3 regions of the Kribbella sp. NPDC048915 genome follow, and region 2 is predicted to be linked to each of the others. Evidence: riboswitches for the same ligand, from Rfam matches in the RefSeq annotation. Region 2 holds a riboswitch; each other region holds the start of a gene.
The links. A riboswitch is a leader RNA that binds a small molecule or an ion and turns the genes downstream of it on or off. The one in region 2 is predicted to bind cobalamin.
Positions count from the first base shown of each region.

Region 1 (6,475 bases), on a different contig from region 2:
GCTCGGTGTACGGCGTACCGCTGCGGAGGCCGACGCCGATGACGACGTTCATCGCACCCGCTCGCGGGCGGCGGCGACCAAGCGGGCGGGCACATCGGGGGTAGCGGTCCAGTGGAGGTGCAAGTACGACGCGTGGACGTGGGGGCGCGTGAGGCCTTCCGTACCACCGGGCAGGTGCCAGGCCGGGTGTACGTCGGCATCGGCCTCGATCGTCGTGCGGTGAAACTCGTGACCGCGCACCCGCCGCCCCTCGTCGAAGAACCGGGTCGTCGTGGCCGCGACCGCCGTCCGGTAGCCGAGCGTGAGGCGGTCGGTCATGCGGCCGGTGGCCGGGAGTACGCCGGCCATCGGGTGACCGTCGAGCTCGCGGCACAGATACAGCAGGCCGGCGCATTCGGCGATCACGGGTAGGCCGTCCTCGACCGCCGCCGCGACGCTTTTCCGGAGTTCGACGTTGTCCGACAGCGCCTCGGCGTGCAGCTCCGGAAAGCCGCCGCCGAGGTAGAGCGCTGCGGTTGCTTGCGGCAACGGGTCGATCAGTGGGTCGAAGGTCACGACGTCGGCACCGGCGGCAGCCAGCAGCTCCGTCGTTTCGGTGTAGCGAAACGAGAACACGGGTCCACCGGCAACGGCAACCACCGGGAGCACCGGCTCCGGTGGCGCGACCTCGCCCGCAGGGCTCCAGGGGGTTGCGTGGTGTGGCGGCGCAGTGTTGGCCGCGGCAACAAATGCTTCCAGGTCGACTCCGGCGCGGACCAACTCGGCCGCGGCGTCCACGGCCAGCTCGGCCTGCGCACGCTGCTCGTCGGCCGGGACCAGACCGAGGTGCCGGCTCGGGACCGTCAGCCGCTTGTCCCTTCGAAGCACCCCGAGCACCGGCACACCGGTCGGCGCCACGCCCGCGCGCACCTCGGCCTCGTGGCGATCCGAGCCGACCTTGTTCAGGATGACGCCGACGATGCGTATTTCGGTGTCAAAGGCAACGAATCCCTGCACGACGGCACCGACGCTCCGGCCCGCCGCCGACGCGTCGACGACCAGCACAACGGGTGCCTTCAGCACCTTCGCGACATGCGCCGTGGACGAGAAACCTTCCGTCCCGAGCGCGCCGTCGTACAGGCCCATCACGCCCTCGACCACGGCCAGGTCCGCGCCTGCGGAGCCGTGCTCGAAGAGCGGAGCGACCAGGTCCTCCCCCGACAGCATCGGGTCGAGATTCCGGCCGGGGCGACCGGTCGCGACCGCGTGGAAGCCGGGGTCGATGTAGTCCGGGCCGACCTTGAAACCGGCCACCGCGTGCCCGGCCCGGCGGAGCGCCGCCATCAGCCCGACTGCCACGGTGGTCTTGCCCGAGCCCGACGACGGCGCCGCGATCACGATCCGCGGGATCATGATGCCCCGGCTCCTCCGTGTCGGGGGCTCACCACTCGATCCCCCTCTGGCCCTTCTGCCCGGCGTCCATCGGGTGCTTGAGCTTGGTCATCTCCGCGGCCAGGTCGGCTGCCGCGAGCAGCTTCGGGTGGGCGTCGCGGCCGGTGATCACGACGTACTGATGACCGGGGCGGTGGACGAGGGTGTCGACGACCTCGTCCACGTCGATCCAGCCCCACTTCATCAGATAGGTGAACTCGTCGAGCACGTACAGGTCGTGCGCCTCGGCGGCGAGCCGGCGCTGGATCTCCCGCCAGCCCTCGACCGCGTCGGCGGCGTGATCCTCCTCGGTGCCGGACTTGCGGGCCCAGCTCCAGCCCTCACCCATCTTGTGCCACTCGACCGGTCCGCCTTCGCCGGTCGACGCGTGCAGCCGGCCGAGCGCCTTGAACGCGCTCTCCTCGCCGACCTTCCACTTCGCGCTCTTCACGAACTGGAAGACCCCGATGTTCCAGCCCTGGTTCCAGGCCCGCAGCGCCATCCCGAACGCGGCCGTCGACTTCCCCTTCATCGCACCCGTGTGCACCATCAGCAGCGGGCGGTTGCGGCGCTGCCTGGTGGTCAGGCCGTCGTTCGGTACGGCGACCGGCTGTCCCTTCGGCATCTCAGGCCGCCTTCCGCTCGGTGACCGCGCGGACGAGGTTGCCCGCGGCAACGTCTCCGAGGTCGAGGTACTCGGCGCGGAGATCGGCCGCGAGCTCCGCGGCGAGTCCGAGGCGGAGACCGCGGCGCGGTTCGCAATCGACCACGACGGTGGCGACACCGCGCTGTGCGAGCAGTCCGGCGGCGCGGCGGGCGCGGGCGAAGGCCTGGTCGCCGTGGGTGGCGCGGCCGTCGGTGACGAGGACGAGGAGCGGACGGCGGCGCGGGTCGCGGATCGCGGCGATCCGCAGTACTTCGGCCGCTTGCAGCAGGCCTTCGGCGAGCGGCGTGCGGCCGCCGGTGGGCAGCGATTCGAGGCGTCGTACGGCGGTCTCGACACTGCCCGTGGGCGGCAACGCGACCGTCGACGCGGCGCCTGCGAACGTGACCAGACCGACCGTGTCGCGACGCTGGTACGCGTCGAGCAGCAGCGAGACGATCGCCGTCTTCACTTCACTCATCCGCTTCTTCGTCCCCATCGAGCCGGACGCGTCGACACAGAACAGGACGAGGTTGCCCTCGCGGCCTTCGCGGACGGCGAGGCGGACGTCGGCCGGACGGACGACCAGCCCGGGTCCGGTGCGGCCGCGCGTCTGCTGGTGCGGCGCGGCGGTGCGCAGCGTGCCGAGGAGATGTGGGCGACCGTTCTCGCGGCCGAGGCGGGCGCGTTCCCCCACGACGCGCCCGACCTCGGTGATCGCCCGGGACCGGCGGCCTGCGACGCCCGCTCCCGGCGCCTGCACACTGAGCAGGCGGGCTTTGTACGGCGCTGCGCTCCCGGCGACCTCGCCTGTCGGCGCCGGACCGGCTGTTGCTCGACCGGCTGCTTCTTGACCGGCTGCTTCTTCGCCGGCTGATTCTTCGCCGGCTGATTCGGCGGATCGGCGCGCGTCCATCGGGTCGCTCTCGCTGCCCTGGTCCGGAGTGCCGTCCGATCCGCCGCGGCCATCGGGGCTGGGCGGGTCGTCGTCCGGGTCGTCTTCTGAGTCGTCTTCTGGCGGCGTGCTGTTGTTGATCGCGTCCTCAAGCTGCTGCTCGTCCAGCCCGGGCGCGTCGAAGGGGTTGCGGCGGCGGCGATGCGGAAGCGCCAGTTTGGCGGCCGCGCGAATGTCCTCGACCTCGACGACCGTGCGGCCCGACCAGGCGGCATGAGCGACAGCGGTGCGCGCGGTGACCAGGTCGGCGCGCATCCCGTCGACGTCGAAGGACGCGCAGATCTCGGCGATCTGGCGGAGCGCGGCGTCGGTCAGGACCACCTCGGACAGCAGGTCGCGCGCCTTCACGATGCGTTCGGCGAGTTCGCGTTGCGAACCGCCGTACCGGGCCGTGAACCCGGCCGGATCCGCCTCGTACCCGAGCCGCGCGCGCAGCACCTCCACGCGGACGGCGGGATCGCGGCTGGCGACCACGTCGACGGTCAGGCCGAACCGGTCGAGGAGTTGCGGCCGGAGCTCGCCCTCCTCCGGGTTCATCGTGCCGACGAGCACGAACCGCGCCGGATGCGTGACCGAGACGCCGTCGCGCTCCACGGTCGCCCGTCCCATCGCGGCCGCGTCGAGCAGGACGTCGACCAGGTGGTCGTGCAGCAGGTTGACCTCGTCGACGTACAGCAGCCCGCGGTGCGCTGCGGCGAGCAGCCCGGGTTCGTACGCCGTGACGCCTTCGGCCAGTGCCTTCTCCAGGTGCAGTGATCCGAGCACCCGGTCCTCGGTGGCACCGACCGGCAACTCGACCAGCCGCGCCGGGCGCACCGCCCGCTCGCTCACATGCGGCCCGTCCGGACAGGCGGGATCCGGGCGGTCGGGGTCGCACGAGAACCGGCAACCGGAGACCACGTCCACCGCCGGCAGGATCTCGGTGAGTGCACGGACCGCGGTCGACTTCGCCGTCCCCTTCTCGCCGCGGATCAACACTCCACCGATGCCCGGCGAGATCGCGGCCAGGATCAGCGCGAGCTGCAGATCGTCCATCCCGACGATCGCGGTGAACGGGAACGAAGGCGCAGCGGCCCTGGTCGGCGCAGCCCGCATCGGCGGTGTCCCTTTCGTCGTGCGGGTGTCCACGCCCGCGACGGCACTGGTACGCCGTCCGCGAGACCGCGGCGGCGGACGGGAGCAGATGTCCTGGCTTCCGGGCCTGCACCCGGTCACAGTGGCGGGACCGCCCCGGACTCCCAGCATCCGCTGGTCACCGGTGTTCCTCCACAACCGTCCGCCAGATCATGGCACACCCACCCACCCGGCAACCCACCGAACCTCCGTGTCCGTCACCACGTCCGGTCCGGAGGGCCTATTGCGTCAGGCGCTTGGCCAGGGCTGTGGCAGCGGTGTCGTCGGGTACTTCGCGGATGCCGACGATGGGCGTGACGGTGACGAAGCCTTCGGCGAGGAGGGCTTCGTCGGTGCCGGGAACGGCGGTGGCCTGGAGGCGTTCGACGGTGATCATCGGCTCGCCCGTCGGAGCCGTCACGGCGATCAGGCGGGTACGGCGGGGTACGGACAGCGCCGCGTGCCGGACGCCGGCCAACTGGTCCAGGGGGCGGTCCGGAACGTTGATCGTGAGCACCGTCCCGCCCGGTTCGGCGGCGATCCAGCCGAGGGCTTCGCCGGCCACCCGCGCCGCGGTCGGCCAGTGGTCCGGGTCGTCGGAGTCGAGGCTGACCGCAACCGCCGAGATCCCGGTCTCGGCCGCGGTGAGCGCCGCCGCGACGGTGCCGGAGTGGAAGATCGGCACCCCGATGTTCAGGCCGCGGTTGATCCCCGACAGCACCAGGTCCGGCACCGGACCGAACGCACCGGCCTGCGCCATCGTCACCGCCTGGGCCGGCGTGCCGTCGATGCCGATGAACGTCACGCCCTGCTCGACGTCGGACACGGTCCGGATCGGCCGCCCGACCATCCCCGCCCGTGCGGAGCCGACGCCGCTCTCGTCCACCAACGGTGCCACCACGAGCACGTCGTACCCAAGGGCTGCGATGACCGGCGCGAGCGCCCGGATCCCCGGCGCCCGGTACCCGTCGTCGTTGGTGATCAGGACGCGCGGCTGTCTCGAGGGCATGCGTCTACCCAATCAGCCGCGATCCTCGATGTCACCCTCCGTCTCAAGGACTGCGTCCCGCAACGTCTGCAGCGCCGCGGCCGACGGCTCTGCCCACAGCCCGCGCTGCGCGGCCTCGAGCAACCGCTCCGCGATCCCGTGCCGCGCCCACGGGTTCGACCGGCGGAAGAACTCGGCCGTCTCCGGGTCCGCGACGTACTGCTCGGTCAGCGACTCGTACATCCAGTCGTCGACCACGCCCGCCGTCGCGTCGTACCCGAACAGGTAGTCCACGGTCGCGGCCATCTCGAACGCGCCTTTGTACCCGTGCCGCCGCATCGCGGCCATCCACCGCGGGTTCACCACGCGCGCCCGGAAGACCCGCTTCGCCTCCTCCTCGAGCGTGCGCGTCTTCACCTGCGCGGGCACCGCGGAATCGCCGACGTACGCCTTCGGATTGGATCCGGTCAGGTGGCGCACCATCGCGATCATGCCGCCGTGGTACTGGAAGTAGTCGTCGGAGTCCATGATGTCGTGCTCACGGGTGTCCGCGTTCTTGGCCGCCACCTGGATCCGCGCATACGCACGCTCCATCGACGCCCGTGCCTCGGCGCCGTCCAGGTCCTTGCCGTACGCGTACCCGCCCCACACCGCGTACACCTCGGCGAGCTCCGCGTCGGTGCGCCAGTTCCGCGCATCGACGAGCGGCAGCAGACCGGCGCCGTACGAACCGGGCTTGGACCCGAACACGCGCGCCGTCGCCTGCCGTACGTCGTTGCCTGCCGCAACGTCCTGCTGCACGTGCGCGCGCAGGTAATTGTCCTCCGCCGGCTCGTCCAGCTCGGCCACCGTGCGGACCGCCTCGTCGAGCAACGCGACCACGTGCGGGAACGCGTCCCGGAAGAACCCGGAGATACGGATCGTCACGTCGATCCGCGGCCGCCCCAGCTCCGCGACGTCGACCACCTCGAACCCGGTGACCCGTCGCGACGCGTCGTCCCAGACCGGCCGGCAGCCCAGCAGCCAGAGCACCTCGGCGAGGTCGTCGCCCTGCGTGCGCATCGCCGACGTACCCCAGACCGTGAGGCCGACGGAACGCGGCCACTCCCCTGTCTCGGTCTGGTGCCGCGTCAGCAGCGAGTCGGCCAGCGCGACGCCCACGTCCCACGCGTTGCGGCTCGGGATCGCCTTCGGGTCCACCGCGTAGAAGTTGCGGCCGGTCGGCAGTACGTTGACCAGGCCGCGCGTCGGCGACCCGGACGGACCGGCCGCGACGAACCGTCCGTCCAGGGCCCGCAGCACGCTGGTGATCTCGTCACCGGTCCGCTCCAGCCTCGGGACCACCTCCTGGGCCGCGAACGTCAAC
Region 1 is NZ_JBEZFT010000005.1:142,267-148,741, forward strand. Features, by position in the region: gene bluB (5,6-dimethylbenzimidazole synthase) at 1-52, opposite strand, end outside; gene AB0B82_RS04930 (cobyrinate a,c-diamide synthase) at 49-1,392, opposite strand; gene cobO (cob(I)yrinic acid a,c-diamide adenosyltransferase) at 1,421-2,035, opposite strand; gene AB0B82_RS04940 (putative cobaltochelatase) at 2,037-4,103, opposite strand; cobalamin riboswitch at 4,169-4,320, opposite strand; gene surE (5'/3'-nucleotidase SurE) at 4,363-5,130, opposite strand; gene cobN (cobaltochelatase subunit CobN) at 5,143-6,475, opposite strand, start outside.
Region 1: another riboswitch for cobalamin. It lies ahead of AB0B82_RS04940 (putative cobaltochelatase); the one in region 2 lies ahead of AB0B82_RS26560 (ribonucleoside-diphosphate reductase subunit alpha).

Region 2 (6,475 bases):
GGTGGGGTCAGTCCCAGGTGAGGCCGGAGGAGGTCTGGTACTCGATGACTCGGGTTTCGAAGAAGTTCTTTTCCTTCTTCAGATCCATGAGTTCGGACATCCAGGTGAAGGGGTTACGGGTCTCGTGGTAGATCGGCGGGAGGCCGATCTGTTCGGCGCGGCGGTCGGTGATGAAGTGCATGTACTGCTCGCAGAGGTCCGCGGTCAGGCCGAGCATGCCGTGGGGGAGGGTGGCGCGGCCGTAGGCGACCTCAAGTTCGCACGCCTCGGTGAGCATCCGGCGGACCTCGGCCTGGAACTGCGGTGTCCACAGGTGCGGGTTCTCCTGCTTGATCTGGTTGATGCAGTCGATGCCGAAGTTCAGGTGGATCGACTCGTCGCGGAGGATGTACTGGTACTGCTCCGCGATGCCGACCATCTTGTTGCGCCGGCCGAGCGACAGGATCTGCGCGAACCCGGTGTAGAACCACATCCCCTCGAACACCACGTAGAACGCGATCAGATCGCGCAGGAACGCGGTGTCCGCCGCGGGGGTCCCGGTCCGGAACTCCGGATCCTCCAGGTGCTGCGTGTACTTCAGCGCCCACGCATCCTTGTCCGCGATCGACGGCACCTCGCGGTACATGTTGAACAGCTCGCCCTCGTCGAGCCCCAGCGACGTACAGATGTACTGGAACGTGTGCGTGTGCACCGCTTCCTCGAAAGCCTGGCGCAGCAGGTACTGGCGGCACTCGGGGTTGCTCAGTTGACGATAGACGGCGAGGACGATGTTGTTCGCGACCAGGGATTCGGCGGTGGCGAAGAAGCCCAGGTTCCGCTTGAGCATCAGACGTTCGTCGTCGGTCAGGCCGTCGCGCGACTTCCACAACGAGATGTCGGCCTGCATCGAGACCTCGGTCGGCATCCAATGGTTGTTGCAGGCGGCAAGGTATTTCTCCCAGGCCCAGGTGTACTTGAGCGGCAGCAGCTGATTCACGTCCGCGCGCGCGTTGATCATCGCCTTGTCGGCGACCTCGACGCGGGCCGCTCCGATCGAGATCGTGGTCACTGGCAGGCCTCGCAATCCGGGTCGTCGATCGCGCACGCAGCGCCGGTCGGTTCAGGTAGGGCTGGTTCAGGTAGGGCTGGTTCAGCTAGGACCGGTTCGGGAGCCGCTGGCGAAGGCAAGGTCGGGCGGACGGCGTTGAGCCGGCCGTCGGTGCCCCGCAGAGTCGACTTCTCGACGTGGGTTGCTGACTGTGAACGCAGGTAATAAGTCGTCTTGAGTCCATAGCGCCAAGCCGACCGGTACAGCTCGTCCAGCGCACGCCCCGACGGTTTCGCCAGGTAGAGGTTCAGCGACTGCGCCTGGTCGATCCACTTCTGCCGTCGCGACGCGGCCTTCACCAGCCACAGCGGATCGATCTCGAACGCGGTCGCGTACAGCTCGCGCAGCTCGGCCGGGATCCGCTCGATCCCCGCGAGCACACCGTCGTGGTACTTGAGGTCGGACACCATCACCTGGTCCCACAACCCGCGTGCCTTCAGGTCGGCGACCAGGTGCGGGTTCGCGACGGTGAACTCGCCGGACATGTTGGACTTCACGAACAGGTTGCTGTACGTCGGCTCGATCGACTGACTCACGCCGCAGATGTTGGAGATCGTCGCGGTCGGCGCGATCGCCATCACGTTCGAGTTGCGCATGCCGTCGCGGCGCACCTTCGCTCGGAGCGCGTCCCAGTCCAGCGTCGTACTGCGGTCGAGGAGCACGTCGCCGTCGCGCGCGGAGGCCAGCAGGTCGAGTGAGTCGATCGGGAGAATCCCTCGGCTCCACAGCGATCCGTCGTACGACGAGTAGCTGCCGCGCTCGGCGGCGAGGTCGCTCGAGGCCTCGATCGCCAGGTAGCTGATCAGCTCCATCGACCGGTCCGCGAACTCGACCGCAGCGTCCGACGCGTACGGGATCCGCAACGTGAACAACGCGTCCGCGAAGCCCATCAGCCCGAGCGCGACCGGACGGTGGCGCAGGTTCGACCGCTCCGCTTCCGGGGTGGTGTAGAAGTTCACGTCGATGACGTTGTCGAGCATCCGTACGGCGGTCTGCACCGTGTCGCGGAGGAGATCGGCGTCGAGGCCGTCCGCGGTCAGATGCGCGACCAGGTTGACCGAGCCGAGGTTGCACACCGCGGTTTCGTCGATCGACGTGTTGAGCGTGATCTCGGTGCACAGGTTCGACGAGTGGACCACGCCGTCGTGCTGCTGCGGCGACCGCAGGTTGCAGGCGTCCTTGAACGTGATCCACGGATGCCCGGTCTCGAACAGGACGGTCAGCATCCGCCGCCACAGCTCCACGGCCTTGACCCGCTTGAACACCCGGATCTGGCCGCGGTCGGCCGCCTCCTCGTACCGCACATACGCCTCGGCGAACGCGGGCCCGTACAACTCGTGCAGGTCCGGGACCTCGTCCGGCGAGAACAACGTCCAGTCGGCACCGGCCTCGACCCGCTGCAGGAACAGGTCCGGCACCCAGTTGGCCGTGTTCATGTCATGCGTACGCCGCCGCTCATCGCCGGTGTTCTTCCGCAGGTCGAGAAACTCCTCGACGTCGATGTGCCACGTCTCCAAGTACGCACACACCGCGCCCTTCCGTTTTCCTCCTTGATTCACGGCGACGGCGGTGTCGTTGGCGATCTTGAGGAAGGGGACGACGCCTTGGGACTCACCGTTGGTGCCGCGGATGTGGGCGCCGATGCCGCGGACCGGAGTCCAGTCGTTGCCGAGGCCGCCGGAGTACTTGGCGAGCAGAGCGTTGTTGCGGATGCCCGCGAAGATCGCGGACAGGTCGTCGTCGACGGTGGTGAGGAAGCACGACGACAACTGCGGCCGCGTGGTGCCGGAGTTGAACAGGGTGGGCGTCGAGGACATGAAGCGGAACGAGCTGAGCAGCTCGTAGAACTCGATCGCCCGCGCCTCGCGATCGTCCTCACGCAGCGCCATACCCATCGCGACGCGGAGGAAGAACGCCTGCGGCAACTCGTACCGCACCTTGTCGAGATGCAGCAGGTACCGGTCGTAGAGCGTCTGCAGACCGAGGAACGTGAAGTTCAGATCGGCATCGGGAGTGATCGCCGCGGCCAGCCGATCGAGATCGAAACGCGCGAGCTCCGGATCGAGCTGCCCGGCCTCGATGCCGACCTGGATGTAGCGCGGGAAGTAGTCGGCGTACGCCGAGGCCATGTCGGCCTGGCCGGCCTGCCGCGGCTCGCCGTGCACGCGGCCGAGCGCCTCGCGGCGGATCTGGTCCAGCAGCAGGCGCGCGGCGGCGAAGCTGTACTGCGGCTCGGTCTCGACGTACGCCCGGGCGGCCATCACCAGCGCCAGTTCGACCTCGTGCTCGGCCATGCCGTCGTAGCAGGAGGCGAGGGTCTCGTCGAGGATCCGCCCGGGATCGACTGCCTCGAGCCCGTCGGCCGCCTCGGCGACGATCACCCGCAGCCGTTCGACGTCGAGGAGGGCTCGGCTGCCGTCGGCCGCACGGACCGTGTACGCCGGAGCGGGTGACGTGATCGCGCCCGCGTCGTCAGGAGTACGCGCCTTCGTGCGCTCCTCGCGATACAGGACGTAGGCGCGGGCGACCTGGTGCTCGCCGGCGCGCATCAGCACCAGCTCGACCTGGTCCTGGACATCTTCGACGTGGACGCTCGGGCGGGCGCCGCCGCGACGGGTCAGCGCCGTCACGACCTGGCCGGTCAGCTCGGACACCAGGTCGCGGACCCGGTGGGTGGCGCCGGCCTCAGGCCCCTCGACGGCGAGGAACGCCTTCGTCATGGCGACGGAGATCTTGGTGGCGTCGAACGGCGCACGGCTGCCGTCCCGGCGGATGACGGTGAGCTCTGGGTGGAGCTCGGGAACTGCCACGGTTGATGAGGAAGCAAGAGTCACAGGTGTGCGCTCCAGAAGTGATCGGAGAGCCGGGACCGCGCGGGCGGACGCATGACGGGACAGGCAGCACCGGCCGGGAACACTGCCGTCACGTCCTGCGATCCACCCGCGAGATCTCGGACCGCGTGCACCGGCGGTGCACGCACTGGTGGCAGGTATCCGGACTCGCGGACGCGCGACAGCGCGCCAGCTCACCGTTGCGGGGCAGCTCCGGACTCGCACCGGATTCCCCTCTTGCGTCGGGATGGTCAACATCTTGTGATGCCGATCGCCTCGAACCACCAGCAGTAGTGATGCTAAGTGGAGCGATCTAGATCTTGTGGTAGCGCCACGCCGCGTGTCGCACATCTTGTGGTCCTCTCACGCTGCCGCCGCGTAGAGGTCCTGCAGGGTCATGATCTCGGAGCCGTGATGGATCAGCTCGCGGTTGAGGCGCAGAACGACGTGCCCGAAAGGCTCGGAGGCGTCCAGCTCGTTCGCCTGGCTCAGGCCGACGGTCATCGCCGCCTCCTCGTCCAGGTCGGCGATCGCTTGCTGCCAGGCCTCGACCCAGTAGGTCAGCCAGGCCACCGCATCCCGCGCGTTACCGTGCAGCGTGATGTCGTCCCGCCCCTGGCGACTCTCCCCGAACGTCCACTCCCAACGCTCGAAGAACAACTCGGTCAAGTGGGCGATCAGCCACGCGATCGTGCGCGGTCCGCGATGGTCGGGCTCATTCGGCCACTGCGCGACCCACTCGCCGGAGCCGTGCGCCCGGAAGCGACCGGCGTAGTGCCGCCGGACCACCGTCAGCGCCTCGCCGCTCGGTTGCCAGAAGTACTGCGCGTCGGTCAACTGGGCAAGCCGGCCGGACAGCACCATCCAGCTGAAGCCGAGCTGGCCGCGCACCATCGCCATCGCCGACGGCCGGTGCAGGATGTCCCAGTCGAATGCCTCCGGCATCACAACTCCCGTGTACGATCGAACATGTGTTCGAATTCTTGCTCGATCGCCACCGGAAAGTCAAACAGCTCAGCGTGTCGGTCCTGGCTTCGACGGGACGGGTCTGCTAGGTGGCGCGATCCTGGTGTCCGCGGCTGGGCTGGCGAAGCGGCGTTCCAGCAGGGTGAAGGCGTCGATCAGTTCCGGCGCTTCGTAGACGCGGTTGCGGCGCCCATCGGTGATTTCGCGCAGGACCCCGACCTCGACCAGCCGGGCGAGGGCCTGGTTCGCGGCCTGCTGTGACCGGCCGATCAGCTGCGCCGCGGCCGCGAGCGTCAGGACCGGCGCGGCCGGCAGCGCCTCGATCAAGAGCTCGACCGCCGAGCCGGCGCGCACGGGAGCGGCCCGCTCCCGCCATGCATCCTTGAGGTCCGCCGCGGTCTCCTCGAAGCGCGCCGCCTCTGCCGTCGCGTGCGAGCAGGACATCGCGAACATCCGCAACCACGGGTTCGCCGCCGCGCGGGCCTTCGCGGTCGTCGCGCGTCCGACGTACCGGAACGCGGTCAGCGCGTCGACGTACTCCACCGCATGGGTGGCCAGGGCGAGCGAGACGGGCGGGACGGTGCGCGTGACCAGGCCGTCGGCGCGCAGGATCATGTGGATCAGTGCGCGTCCGGTCCGGCCGTTGCCGTCGGCGAACGGGTGAATCGTCTCGAACTGGGCGTGGGCGATCGCGGTTTTGGCAAGCACCGGCAGCGGTGACTCGCGGACGAAGGTCATCAGGTCGGCGAGCAGTTCGGGGAGTAGCTGCGCCGGCGGCGGGACGTAGTACGCCTCGGCGGGGGAGCGCCCGCCGATCCAGTTCTGCAGGTAGCGGATTTCGCCGCCGTACTCCGGGTTCGGCGACTGTGCCATCAGTAGTCGATGCGCCTGGAGGAGATGGTCGACCTCGAGTTTGTCGCCGGCCTGCACGGACTCGGTCACCCAGGTCATCGCGTCGACCGCGCCGAGCACCTCCTCGGCCGTCACGTCGTGGACACGGTCCCGCAGCACGTCGGCCTTCAGCAGTCGGCGGGCGCCGACGACGAGACCTTCGATGTGCGAGGACCCGACGGCCTCCGCTCGCAGCAGTAACCGTGCCAGCGCTTCGCTGTTGGTCAAGACAGCGGCGGTGGCGTCGAGGCGCGCCAGATCACCCGCTGCATCTTCGAGTGCCGCCAGTACATCGTCACTCAGGTCGAACTCGCGCCCGCCCAGCGGGTCCGGGAGGTAGAGCTCGTACGGACCGCCCAGGCGCTCCGCCCGGGTGAAGCCGTCGGGGTGCCCAGGCCAACGATGCAACTCGACCCGTGCCATACTCTTATTCAAGCTTATCCGGAAACCTTGAACAAGAGTGTCGGCTGCATAACTTTAGGTGGCCCTCCGGATCGGCAGACTGCTGACCGTGAGCCTGGACGCGCAGACGCAGCAGATGGTGGCCGCCAACCGAGCCGACTGGAACGCCCGCGCACCTCTGCACGCGGCGAGCGACTTCTACGATCGGCCGGTCGAGTTCTGGTTCGCCGACTACGAGTGGACCGACCTCGGCCCGCTGGACGGACGCGACGTACTGCACCTGCAGTGCCATCTGGGC
Region 2 is NZ_JBEZFT010000065.1:28,495-34,969, reverse strand. Features, by position in the region: gene AB0B82_RS26565 (ribonucleotide-diphosphate reductase subunit beta) at 8-1,084, opposite strand; gene AB0B82_RS26560 (ribonucleoside-diphosphate reductase subunit alpha) at 1,045-3,897, opposite strand; cobalamin riboswitch at 4,054-4,219, opposite strand; gene AB0B82_RS26555 (DinB family protein) at 4,282-4,863, opposite strand; gene AB0B82_RS26550 (Fic family protein) at 4,933-6,198, opposite strand; gene AB0B82_RS26545 (class I SAM-dependent methyltransferase) at 6,287-6,475, shown strand, end outside.

Region 3 (6,475 bases), on a different contig from region 2:
CCGCGGCGGATCACGTCGACCAGGTCGCGGACGCCGTACACGGACTCGTCGGCGAGGATCGGCGTACTGACCCGGTCGGTCACCCAGGCCATACCGTCCAGGTCGGCCGCGGCGACGGGTTGCTCGACGAGCTCGATCGCGCAGCCGGCGTCCTCGAGCGCGCGGATCACGGTGACGGCGTCGCGGCGCGTCCAGCCCTGGTTGGCGTCCAGCCGCAGTCGCGGGTCCGGGCCGATGGCGGACCGGACCCGGCGGACGCGTTCGATGTCGCCGGCGGCATCGGTGCCGACCTTGATCTTGAGCACGTCGAATCCGTCTGCGACCCGGGCCGCGCCGGCCTCGGCCAGCGCGTCCGCATCGCCGACGGACAGCGTCACGTCGGTGCGGACCACGTCTGTCGTCGACCCGAGGAACCCGTGCAGCGTCTGACCGTGCCGCCGCGCCGCCAGGTCGTGCAGCGCGACGTCGACGGCGTCCTTGGCCCCGAAGTTGCCGACCGCCGCACCCTGTACGCGCCGCAGCGCCTCGGTGAGGTCGTCCGGGCTCAGCCCGTCCAACGCGGCGCTCAAAGGACCTTCGATGAAGGCCTGGGACCCGGCGAGCGAGTCGCCCGTCACCTTCCAGACCTGCGGCGCCTCGCCCCAGCCGCTGTGCGAACCGTCGCTGATCTCGACCAGCAGCGACTCGACATGGGTCGCGGTCCGTAGCGCGGTGACGAACGGGGTGTGCAGCGGCGCCGACACCAGATGCGTCGTGATCTTCACCGCACGGCCTCCAGGTCGTGCCGGTGGTTCCAGGCCTCGAGCGCGATCGAGGCGATCAGCTGCTGCGCGTCGGTGTCCGGCAGGTCGGACGTCGTACACACCGCCAGGACGAACGGGTCCGCGTCCGGGGGGCGGACGATGCCACCGTCGTGCCGGATCCGGGTGTCCCAGCCGTTCTTGTGCTCGACGCGGGTGCCCGTCGGCAGCAACGCGGGGATCTCGCCGTTCCACTGGTTGCCGGCCAGCAGCTCGCGCAGGTACGTGCCGGATTCGCCCTGCTGGTTGCCGACCGCAACCAGCACACCGGCCAGACCGGCCGGACTCATCAGGTTGCTGATCCCGGCCCGGGCGGCCGGCCCGTCGTCGATTCCGCGCTGGATCCTGGACTGCGGTTCTGGCGAGCTGGGCAGCGTGGCCGCGACCAGCAGTTCGTGCGCGGCGGCGATCCCGACCTGCTCGAGGACCAGGTTGGTTGCGAGATTGCTGGACAGCGTGATCATCTCGGTGGCCAGCCAGTTCAGGGGCACCTTCTTGCCGAGCCGTTCCCAGGTCTTGGGCGCCTCGTCCTCGTCCGGGTTGACGCCGAACCGGCCGCCGGCCGCGGACTCGAAGTCGTTGTGCACGGCGATCGGCTCGAACAGCGACAGGTCACCGGCGTCGACCTTGTGCATCATCGCCATCGCGACCGGCAGCTTCATCGTGCTCGCCGCGTAGTGCGGCCGCTCCGCCTCGTGCACGAACACCGGCGTGCCGTCCAACCGGCCCAGCCAGACCCCGAAGTCCCCGCTCCCGTCCACCTGCTCGAGCAGTTGCGCGATTCCCATGCCGCTCACCCAATCACAGCGCCGGACCTGGCAGACTGCCGAGGGTGTCCCGGGCAATCGGCATCCTCCTCGGCTTCGCGGCCGACCGCCTGATCGGCGATCCCCGCCGCTTCCACCCGGTCGCCGGCTTCGGCCGTACGGCGGCCAAGGTCGAGCAGCAGCTGTACGCCGATACGCGCCCGGCCGGGGCCGCCTACGCCGCAGTCCTCGTCGGCGCACCGACCCTCCTGGGCATCGCGGCCGAACGGCTGACGCGCAACCACCCGATCCTGCACACCGCCGTCACCGCCGCGGCGACCTGGACCGTGCTCGGCGCCCGGAGCCTCGACCGCGAGGCCGAGGCGATGGCCGAGCTCCTGGAGGACAAGGACATCGACGGTGCGCGCGCCCGGCTCAGCCACCTGTGCGCACGCGACGCCAGCGACCTCGAGGCCGACGAGCTGGCCCGCGCCACGGTCGAGTCGGTCGCCGAGAACACGTCGGACGCCTGCGTCGCGCCGCTGCTGTGGGGCGGCGTCCTCGGTGTGCCCGGTCTGCTCGGCTACCGCGCGGCGAACACCCTCGACGCGATGGTCGGCTACAAGTCGCCGAAGTACCGCCGCTTCGGGTGGGCGTCGGCGCGGCTGGACGACGTCGCCAACCTGCTACCGGCCCGGGCATGCGCGGTCCTCGCCGCGGTCACGAGCGGCCGGTTCCAGGAGACCGTCCGGGTCTGGCGGCGCGATGCCGCGAAGCACCCGAGCCCGAACGCCGGTCCGGTCGAAGCCGCGTTCGCCGGTGCACTCGAGCTGACCCTCGGCGGTACGAACAGCTACGGCAGCTACCAGGAGGACCGCGGCACACTGGGCGACGGTCCGGCGCCGACGGTCGCCGACGTTCGGCGTACGGCCGGCCTCGCCCGCCGAGTAGGCCTGGCGGCGGCGGTCCTCGGAGCGGTCGTCGCACTCGGGAAGGGGAAGCGATGGACCTGAGCCACCGGCCGTTGCGGATCGCACTGATCCGGCACGGTGAGTCCGAGGCCAACCTGGACAAGACCGTCTACGAGCGCACCCCGGACCACGCCGTCCCGTTGACCCCGCACGGGCACGAGCAGGCCGCCAAGGCGGGACGTGGGCTGCGCGAGCTGTTCGACAACCAGCCGGTCCGCGTGTACGTGTCGCCGTACCTGCGGACCCGGCAGACGCTGGACTCGCTCGGGCTGGACGACCTGATCGAGACGGCGCGGGAGGAGCCGCGGCTGCGCGAACAGGACTGGGCCAACCTGCAGGACACCGAGGACATCGAGCGGCAGGAGCAACTCCGGAACTCCTACGGGCACTTCTTCTACCGGTTCACGCACGGCGAGTCGGGGTCGGACGTGTACGACCGGGTGTCGACGTTCCTGGAGACGATGCACCGCGACTTCTCGAACCCGGAGGCGCCGCGCAACGTGCTGCTGGTCTCCCATGGACTGACGATGCGGTTGTTCTGCATGCGGTGGTTCCATTGGTCTGTCCGCTTCTTCGAGTCGCTGCGCAACCCGGGGAACGGCGAAACACGCGTCCTGCTGCGGCAGCCGGACTTCCGGTACAAGCTGGATCGGCCGTTCGAGCAGTGGACGCCCTACCAACCGACCCCGCGGGAGCGCTCAGCATGGTTGTAGCCCAGACGCAGGACGCCGTCCTCGACCTGCTGGCGAGTTTGTCGCCCGAGCAGCTCGAGAAGGTCAAGGCTCCGTTCGGTACGCCGGACCACCAGGCGTGGACGTACCTGCCGGGAGACCGCCCCGGACTGCCGCTGGCCGAGCTGACGCCCGCGCAGCAGCAGCTCGCGCAGCGGATCGTCGAGCTCGGCTGCAGCCAACGCGGCGCGGCCGACGCGTGGGCGGTGCTGGACGCGGAGGTGATCCTGCGCGGCATCCCGGCGCTGCCGGAGTCCGGTGACTGGGAGGGCTCGGTGCTCGGCGGCCGGTACTTCCTCCGGGTGCTCGGCGATCCGGCCGGACCGGAACCGTGGGCGTGGCGGTTGAACGGGCATCACCTCGCGCTGCACGTGACGGTGGTGGCCGGCGCGGTCGCGTTCACACCGCAGTTCATCGGGTCGAACCCGGCCCAGGTGCTGAGCGGGCCGGAGACCGGACGACGCTTCCTCGCCGCGGAGCAGGACCTGGGCTTCGAGTTGCTGCACGCGCTTGAGCCGGGACAGCTGGAGGTGGCGCTGGTCTCACCGGAGGCGCCCGACGACATCCTGACCCGCCACGACCCGGTTGCCGACCCGTCGCTCCTCCACCGCGGCCTCGCCTACGGCGACATGACCGAGGCACAGCGCCAGATTTTGAGCCTGCTGATCGGACAGTACGTCGGACGCGCCGCCGGCCCGATCGGTCTGCAGACGTGGAACGACATCACCGAGCAAGGCATCGAGCGCTTGACGTTCGCGTGGGCGGGCGAGACCCAGCCGGGCGTCGGCAACCGGCACTACTACTCGATCGCCGGGCCCACGTTCCTCGCCGAGTACGACAACACGCAGGACAACGCCAACCACATCCACTCGGTGTGGCGGGACATCCGCAACGACTGGGGTACCGACCTGCTGGCCAACCACTACGCCGCGCACCGCTAGAGTCGGCGCGTCAACTCGACGGCATCAGCAGGAACCCGGTGTGAATCCGGGACGGTCCCGCCACTGTGACCCGACCAGGGAAGTCAGGAACTGCCGCCGTCGTCCCTGGATTCGGGGCGCGGACACCCCGGGAAGGACCACCTGCGCATGCCTGCGAAGCTGTTGTTGCTGTCCACTGCCGACACCGATCTGCTGGCGGCCGCCGCAGCTGATGCGGGGTGGAACGTCGCGAATCCGGCCCGGCTCGAGTTGTCCGCGCTGGGCGCGTTGCTCGACGACGCGGAGGTGGTCGTCGTCCGGTTGCTCGGCGGCCGCCGCGCGTGGGAGGACGGTCTGGACGCGGTCCTGGCGTCGGGCAAGCCGACGGTCGTCGTCAGCGGTGAGGCTGCCCCGGACGCCGAGCTGATGTCGCTGTCGACCGTCCCAGCCGGCGCGGTCACCGAGGCGCTGTCGTACCTGCGTGATGGCGGCGCGGACAACCTGCGGAACCTGGCCGGCTTCCTGCGCGACACGCTGCTGCTGACCGGTGACGCATTCGATCCGCCCCGCGCGCTCCCGACGTACGGCGTCCGCGGGACGTACGTCGAGGACGGACGTCCGGTCGTGGGCATCGTGTACTACCGCGCGCACGAGATCTCCGGGAACACCGCCTTCGTCGACGCACTGGCGACCGCGGTCGAGGCGGCCGGTGCGCAGGCCTTGCCGGTGTACTGCGGGACGCTGCGTGGACTCGACCCGGGCAGCGAGGAGAACGCCGGGCTGTTCGAACTGCTGCGCAAATGCGACGTACTGGTCACGACGCTACTGGCTGCGGGCGGCTCGGTGGCGGCGAATGCGAGTGCAGGTGGCGCGGACGACGCCTGGGACGCGGGCGCGCTGGCCGCTCTCGACATCCCGTTGATCCAGGGCCTCGCGCTGACGTCGACCCGCGAGCAGTGGGTCGCCAGCGACGCGGCCATCAGCCCGCTGGACGCGGCGACGCAGGTGGCGATCCCGGAGTTCGACGGGCGGCTGATCACGGTGCCGTTCTCGTTCAAGTCGTACGACGCCGACGGGCTGGCGCGGTACATGCCGGACCCGGAGCGGTGCGCCCGGCTGGCCGGCATCGCGGTCGCTCACGCGCGGCTGCGGCACACCGCGCCGGCCGAGAAGCGGATCGCGCTGGTGCTGTCGTCGTACCCGACCAAGCACGCGCGGATCGGGAACGCCGTCGGACTCGACACACCGGCGTCCGCGGTCGTGCTGCTGCGGCGGCTGAAGGACGCCGGGTACGACCTCGGCGACCTGGACGTCGACGCGCTGGACGGCGACGGGCTGATCCACCGGCTGATCGCGGCCGGCGGTCACGACACCGACTGGCTGAGCGACGAGCAGCTGGCGAACGCGGTCGCCAAGGTCCCGCTGTCCATGTACACCACCTGGTTCCAGCAGCTCCCGGAGTCGTTGCGGATGGCAATGACCGAGGCGTGGGGCGAGGCGCCGGGCGAGCTGTACGTCGACACGTCCGCCGACGAGCCCGCGATCGCGCTGGCCGCCTTGCGGTTCGGGAACGTGGTGCTGATGATCCAGCCGCCGCGCGGATTCGGCGAGAACCCGGTGGCGATCTACCACGACCCGGACATGGCGCCGTCGCACCACTACCTCGCGGCGTACCGCTGGCTGGAGGCCGCGCCCGACGCAGGTGGGTTCGGCGCGCAGGCCGTCGTACACCTGGGCAAGCACGGGACGCTGGAATGGCTGCCGGGCAAGGGGATCGGACTCGCGGCGGACTGTGCGCCCGACGCCGTCCTCGGGAACCTGCCGATGATTTACCCGTTCATCGTCAACGACCCCGGTGAGGGTACGCAGGCGAAGCGCCGGGCGCACGCGACGATCGTCGACCACCTGGTGCCGCCGATGGCGCGGGCCGAGACGTACGGCGACATGGCCAAGCTGGAGTACCTCCTCGACGAGTACGCGACGGTGCAGGCGCTCGACCCCGAGAAGGTGCCGACGCTGCGCACCCAGATCTGGACGCTGATCCAGGCGGCGCAGTTGCACCACGACCTGCACACGTCCGAGAAGCCGGACGACGAGGAGTTCGACGAGTTCGTCCTGCACCTGGACGGGTATCTGTGCGAGATCAAGGACGTGCAGATTCGCGACGGGCTGCATGTGCTGGGCGGTGTGCCGGCCGGTGCGGCGCGGGTGAACCTGGTGCTCGCCGTCCTGCGGGCGCGCCAACTGTGGGGCGGTTCGTACTCGATCCCGGGGTTGCGGGCGGCGCTCGGCGAGGCGTTCGGGGTC
Region 3 is NZ_JBEZFT010000005.1:148,969-155,443, reverse strand. Features, by position in the region: gene AB0B82_RS04975 (dipeptide epimerase) at 1-764, opposite strand, end outside; gene AB0B82_RS04970 (serine hydrolase) at 761-1,588, opposite strand; gene AB0B82_RS04965 (cobalamin biosynthesis protein) at 1,633-2,559, shown strand; gene AB0B82_RS04960 (phosphoglycerate mutase family protein) at 2,550-3,230, shown strand; gene AB0B82_RS04955 (DUF3500 domain-containing protein) at 3,221-4,189, shown strand; cobalamin riboswitch at 4,178-4,303, shown strand; gene cobN (cobaltochelatase subunit CobN) at 4,337-6,475, shown strand, end outside.
Region 3: another riboswitch for cobalamin. It lies ahead of cobN (cobaltochelatase subunit CobN); the one in region 2 lies ahead of AB0B82_RS26560 (ribonucleoside-diphosphate reductase subunit alpha).